3 regions of the Vibrio sp. Vb0349 genome follow, and region 3 is predicted to be linked to each of the others. Evidence: predicted binding sites of a transcription regulator. Region 3 holds the regulator's gene; each other region holds the start of a gene.
What was found. The regulator PurR, encoded in region 3, represses purine synthesis genes. The targets are predictions, from matches to a motif close to TNANGNAAACGTTTNCNTNA.

Region 1: glpX (class II fructose-bisphosphatase) is a predicted target of PurR. The motif match lies at 1,451-1,470, and genes of this name have one in related genera.
Region 2: R7Q47_RS21135 (uracil-xanthine permease family protein) is a predicted target of PurR. The motif match lies at 1,643-1,662, and genes of this name have one in related genera.

What each region holds. Positions count from the first base shown of each region.
Region 1 is NZ_JAWOTS010000040.1:6,691-8,970, forward strand. It holds gene glpX (class II fructose-bisphosphatase) at 386-1,393, opposite strand; gene zapB (cell division protein ZapB) at 1,742-1,984, shown strand; gene rraA (ribonuclease E activity regulator RraA) at 2,120-2,280, opposite strand, start outside.
Region 2 is NZ_JAWOTS010000034.1:14,465-16,744, forward strand. It holds gene envZ (two-component system sensor histidine kinase EnvZ) at 1-15, shown strand, start outside; gene R7Q47_RS21135 (uracil-xanthine permease family protein) at 87-1,475, opposite strand; gene recG (ATP-dependent DNA helicase RecG) at 1,708-2,280, opposite strand, start outside.
Region 3 is NZ_JAWOTS010000015.1:1,333-3,612, reverse strand. It holds cyclic di-GMP riboswitch class I at 1-89, opposite strand, end outside; gene purR (HTH-type transcriptional repressor PurR) at 377-1,381, opposite strand; gene torD (molecular chaperone TorD) at 1,849-2,280, opposite strand, start outside.

The DNA.
Region 1 (2,280 bases), on a different contig from region 3:
TTGAGCAGCGGTTAAGGCGAGCAGGACAGAATAGGAGTCTGCTGTTACCAGATTCTTAGTCTCGCTGGAGCTCGCTAGAATGACGAGTTTTTTCGATTTAGAGCTTGCTATGGTAGCGGTCATTCTGAACAGCGAGGAACGAGGTGATTCAGAATCTATCGTCCGGTTGAGCAGTGGTTAAGGTGACCAGCAAAGAATAGGAGCCTGCTGTTACCAGGTTCTTAGTCTCGCTGGAGTTGGCTAGAATGACGAGTTCTTTTGATTTAGAGCTTATTAAAGTCACCGTCATTCTGAACAACGAGGAACGAATGTGATTCAGAATCTATTGCCCGTAGTGCGGAAAGAAAGGCTCAAACTCAGACTGAGCGAGAGCCTCGAGAAATGCTTAAAGAATAATATCACGCACTTCTGGATCTTTACGATCTAAGTAGTGAGTCGATTTGATGCGGCGAATAGTTCGGCATCGACCGCGTACGAGCAGCGTTTCTGTGGTTGCAATATTGCCTTGACGAGAGATACCTTCCAGCAAGTCACCTTTAGTGATGCCTGTAGCTGAAAATACCACATTGTCGCTACGAGCCATGTCTTCCATTTTGAGGACAACATTCGCTTTTACGCCCATTTCATCGCAGCGTTTTAGTTCATCTGCGCCGTAAATGCGGTTTTCTTCAGTATCGCCTTTTACTTCGTGACGAGGAAGCAGGCGACCGTGCATGTCACCGTCTAGCGCTCGAATTACCGCTGCTGATACAACCCCTTCTGGCGCACCGCCAATACAGTACATCATGTCCACTTCACTGTCTGGCATACAAGTTAGAATAGAGGCAGCCACGTCACCATCAGGCACCGCAAAAACACGTACGCCCATTGCTTGCATTTCTGCAATAACGTCATCGTGGCGAGGTTTCGCAAGGGTAATAACGACTAGGGTATCAAGTGGCTTGTTCAGGGCCTTTGCTACGTTCTCTAGGTTTTCTTTTAACGGCTTTTCTAAGTCAATTACGCCTTTTGCACCAGGGCCAACAACCAGTTTTTCCATGTACATATCTGGCGCTTTAAGAAAGCTGCCTTTCTCACCTGCGGCAAGTACGGCTAGTGCGTTCGATTGTCCCATTGCCGTCATACGCGTTCCTTCAATCGGGTCGACTGCAATATCTACTTCATCACCACCAATACCCACTTGCTCACCAATGTACAGCATTGGCGCATCATCGATTTCACCCTCACCAATGACAATTTCACCACTGATATCTGTTTTGTTCAGTAGCGTGCGCATAACTTCAACAGCTGCGCCATCGGCTGCGTTTTTATCGCCACGGCCAAGCCATTTGTAACCAGCCAGAGCTGCACCTTCAGTCACACGGGAAAATGCCATTGCTAAATCGCGTTTCATGATGTCTCCAAGTAAGCAAGAGGGAAGAAGAATTTGCGCGGCGATTCTATCACAAGGTCGAGTAAACGTTTGCCTTTTTGCGAGGCTTTTACTTTATCTAACTTGAATTTGATCAATACTTAGGGCGATTTTCAGCGTAGCGAGACGCAAAATCCTTGCTCAAAAATGCTTCGGCGACAAGAAAAGTCAGCGTTTAGTGAGATTGCGCTGATTTTTTGACCGAATGATGCAAAATATCGAATATAGTGAGTGTTTCTCATCGCGACGCTGAGTAGAATGAACCTTATATAGGTTAGGTGTGCATCAATCTCGCACATCGTCCCAACGGAATAACATAGGTAGGCCAAGATGTCTTTTGAAGTACTAGAACAACTAGAATCTAAAATTCAAACTGCAGTTGACACAATCACTCTTCTTCAGATGGAAGTCGAAGAGCTGAAAGAAGATAAAGCTAAACTTGCGGAAGAAGCGAACGAGCTTCGCTCTCAACGTGAAGAGCTAGAGCAAAAAGCACAACAAGCACAGCAAGAGCACGCACAATGGCAAGAGCGCATTCGTGCACTACTTGGCAAAATGGACGAAGTGGAATAATTCGGCTTCTTCATTCCAAATTAAAAACACCCGCGTTAAGCGGGTGTTTGTGTTTTAGGGAAGTAGAAAATGTTAAGACAAGGCTAGGCGCTAAGAGCCAAGAGAAGACCCTATAACTTAGGCGCCTAAGACTCGTTATGCTTCTTCATCCAACTCTAAATCAATATTCAATGGTTCAGGCGACAGGATAATTCCGGTGCTATCAGCATAAATATAATCTTCAGGTAAGAAGCTGACGCCGCCAAAGTTGACTGGTACATCCAATTCACCAATACCCTGGCTGGTCGCTCCAACAG
Region 2 (2,280 bases), on a different contig from region 3:
TTTCCTACCAAGTAAGTCGATGGCCTGCACCCTTTAAACAAAAAGCCCAACCTAAATAGGTTGGGCTTTTCTTATTCTCAATAATCTTAAGACTCTTTCACTTCCTGAGGAAGTTCATCTTCGTCTTCCAGTTTCTCTGGCAGAAGTAAATTTAAAATGATCGCAGTGATGCCACCTGCTGCAACACCAGTTGAGAAAATACTCTTAATAAATTCTGGCATAAATTGCAGGATCTCTGGTTTTTGTGCGATACCAAGTCCCATTGAGAAGGATAAGGCCATGATCAGAATTGCGCGGCGATCGAGCTCAACACGAGAGATAATACGCACACCAGCGGCAGCAATCGTACCAAACATGACAATCGTTGCGCCGCCAAGTACTGGCTCAGGAATCAGCTGAACAAAGCTAGCGACGCCAGGAAACAAGCCAAGAATCACTAACATGCCTGAAATAAAGTAACCCACGTAGCGGCTCGCGACTCCTGTTAGCATGATGATGCCGTTATTCTGGCTAAACGTTGAGTTCGGGAAGCTGTTGAAAACGGCTGCGATTGCAGAGTTTAAGCCGTCTGCTAACACACCGCCCTTAATGCGTTTCATGTACACTGGGCCTTTTACTGGCTCACCAGACACTTCAGATGTTGCGGTAATATCACCGATGGCCTCTAGTGCGGTAATAAAGAAAATCAGTACCAGCGGAATGAACAGAGACCAGTCAAACGATAAGCCATATTGCATTGGTACGGGCAGTGCTACGATCTCGGTTGCGCCTAGCTGAGAAGTATCTACCATCCCCATAAAATACGCCATGATGTAGCCCACTAGCATCGCAATCACGATTGAAGCCACACGGATGTATGGGTTTTTCGAGCGGTTTAAAATCACAATTAATCCAAGTACCGTCCCAGCCAGAGCAAGTTTGTCTAAGCTGCCGAAGGTTCCTTCATTTAATGCTGCGTAGCCACCGCCCATTGATACTAAGCCGACTTGAATCAGTGTGAGACCGATAAGAGTGACGACGATGCCTGAAACAAGCGGAGTGATGATTCGGCGGGCATGCTCCAACACGCGAGATAGAAAAATTTCTGCAAATGATGCGACTAAAATCGTACCAAAAATGGCAGCCATCATGGTGCTGATGTCTGCTCCACCGGCTTTCAGCGATAGGCCTGCACCAATAATAGGACCTAAAAAGTTAAAGCTGGTGCCTTGAACAGAGAGCAAACCAGAGCCAATTGGGCCAACGGTGCGAATTTGAATAAACGAAGACACGCCTGACGCAAACAAAGACATGCTGATGATGGTATTCGTTTGGTCTGCTGGTACACCCAAAGACTGACAGATGATCAGTGACGGAGTGATAACCGCGACGAACATCGCCAATAAGTGCTGAAGTGCGGCAAAAATGGTTTGAGGCAAAGGTGGTCGATCGTTGAGTTGATAGACCAGTTCCGAAGATCGGTTTGAAGTTGTCATTGTTTGTCTCGCTAGTCGCAATATTTCCCTAGTTCTCGCTGAATGGGAGAGCAGGGTGGAGTTGACGTCGTTACCTGTGATTGCTGTTAATCAGAGTCAACTCAGGTTGGTGGAGTGTGATCTAACACACTTAAAAATTTGTGCGCGATTATAGAGAGATTTACTCAAAAAGCAAACGTTTGCTTTGTTTTTGGCGTATTAAAAAACGAGCCATTTGGCTCGCTTTCAATCATTACGCTTTGGAGTAAATATCCCGCTCACCCAACCAGCGATCGATAATCGCTGTTGCGTTAGTCGGGTAATTGTCATGAATATGACGCGCAATACGCTGAACTTCGGGAATCAGGCGTTGATCTCGAACTAAGTCTGCGATTTTGAAATCAGCAAGACCTGTCTGCTTTGTACCCAATAGTTCTCCAGGGCCACGAATTTCTAGGTCTTTCTGCGCAATGACGAAGCCATCGTTACTTTCACGTAGTACTCCGAGACGTTTTTGCGCGGTTTTTGACAGCGGAGAGTGGTACAGCAGCACACAATGGCTAGCAACGGAACCTCGGCCCACGCGACCTCTTAACTGGTGTAATTGTGCCAAACCAAGACGTTCAGGGTTTTCTATGATCATCAAGCTAGAGTTTGGCACATCCACACCAACTTCAATCACTGTCGTTGCGACCAGCAAATGCAGTTTATTGTCTTTGAAATCTTGCATCACCGCTTGTTTCTCTGCCGGCTTCATTCGTCCGTGCACTAGACCAATTTTTATGTCCGGCAGTTTACGTTGAAGCTCTTCTGCGGTATCTGCCGC
Region 3 (2,280 bases):
TCGGTAACCCCGCTACCTTCCATATCGTAATATGGTTCAGGCCGGAGGCTTTGCGTCCCACTCTTTCGAATGGTTTGCCCTGTGCGTGACACAATGAGCATACTTCTTATATTGAATTAACATCACGGTTTAGCGTTAAAAGTGTGATTTTGGTTCAATAAAAATGATAGATTGAATGCTCTATTTTGCATATGGAAAGGTGCAAATTGGCCTTTGAAAAGGAGTTCTTAATATATATTACATTTATATAAAACAGGGAGTTAACGTTAGTCAATTGTTATTAGAGCGGTGTGAAGTATTAGAGAATGCTTAATTTTCCCAAAAAAATAAGCGCCCCTGTAGAGCGCTTATTTAACACGGTTAAATACAGTAAAATTTAGTTCATTTTTTTCACAGTATTTCGAATTACAAGCTCAGGTTGCATTTCGAAAATTCGTTTTTCGTGTTCTTTATCTTTGATACGCTCAAGTAGAATTTCGAATGCATTTTTACCAACACGACGTTTAGGTTGGTGGATAGTCGTTAGCGGTGGAGAGAAGTATTCTGCAAGCTCGATGTTGTCGTAGCCGATCACTGAAATATCTTCAGGAATTTTGATCCCGTTTTGTTGCAAGCGGCTCATTAGGCCTAGAGCCATTGTGTCGTTAAAACAGAATACCGCCGTCGGGCGCTTGTCCATTGCGGTAATTTTATCTGCAACTAATACGGCCGTATCACATTCAAAGTTACCTTCAAGGATCCAGTCTTCATTTACAGCTAGGTTCGCTTCGCTCATTGCGCGACGGAAACCTGCAATGCGCTCTTGGCAAGCAAGCTTTTCAAAATGACCGCTTAGACAAGCGATATCCGTATGACCATTGTCAATCAGATGTTTGGTCGCAATGTAGCCACCTTCTTCTGAGTTATCCATGATTTTGTCTGCTTGCGAGCTCTCTGGGCCCCAATCCATGACCACTTTAGGAATGTCCGCATGACGGTCAAGCATCTCTTTTAGTTCTTCGGTTAAGTCAGAACACATCACTAGGATGCCATCAACGCGCTTTTCAGCCAGCATACGAATGTAATCGCGTTGTTTTTCGTAAATCCCGCCTGTGTTACATAAAATCAGAGTATAGCCTTGGCGGTAACAGTAGCTCTCAACCCCGTCAATCACTTCTGAGAAGAATAGGTTGGTTGACTGCGTTACTAACATGCCAATAGTACGAGTTGAGTTGCATTTTAGGCTGCGTGCAACGGCACTTGGCGCGTAATTCAGCTCGTCAACGGCTTTCATTACTTTTTCTTGCGTTGCTTCTGCAACGAAACGCGTTTTATTGATAACGTGCGAAACTGTCGTAGTGGAAACGCCGGCTAAGCGAGCAACGTCTTTTATCGTGGCCATAAATGGTGTCCTGTATCGAGCTACTGAAATATGTCGTATTGGATGTACCTGATGCTCTAATGGTTTCACACCTAGCAATCTAAAATTGGCGCTAAGTGTCTCGGCAGCGGTTGATCCAAGTGCGACAAAAGGGTGCGTAGCAGCATCGGTCGATGAATTTTATCTTTTTCTATCTGATGAGAAATTGCCATCAACCTGTTAAGAAAACACAAAAACCGCTATATTTCAGCGGTTTACATATAAATCATATTTAATCGTTTGCGCTCACATTTTAGCCCTATGTGGACTGACTAGCAATGTTTTCAGCAAGAGATTTGTGTATTTGAAGTCACATTTTGACTGCTAAATAACCAAGCGTCTTTGCGCTAAGTTAAGGCAAACGAATATTATACCCAAGTTACTTACAATCGGTCACTTTCAGGCACACAGGAAGCCCGATAGGCAGGCTCCCTAAAAATAGGCGGCAATTATTCACCAAGAAGGTAGGCGCTGTCTAGTTTACAAAATGCAACTAATAGTTTCGCGACACTTGAGTAAAATCCAAATTCATCGAATTTTTTACATTTGTCTGAAAACTGAGGTAACCAAGACATCAATTGTTGCTGGATAAAGTCGTTTTGTTTAACGAAGGCTTCTTCCATGTGTTTTTCTTGTTCAAGCTCGTTTGAGCGGATAATCATGTTCCCGAGAAAGTCGAGCTCAACGGCTAAGTGATCCGCAGGTTCCTTTAGGTTTTCGTCTACTTGAACGCCAAATTCAGCCATCAACTTTTCCATTTCCTCAGCTGGCTTGTCATTCAGTAAACCTGATTCACCAATGTACATGGATGCGTAAGGAAGAGCGCCGTATTTTTCTGTCTTCAAAAACAGTTCACAAAAGTCAGCTGCAAGCTCTAGTTG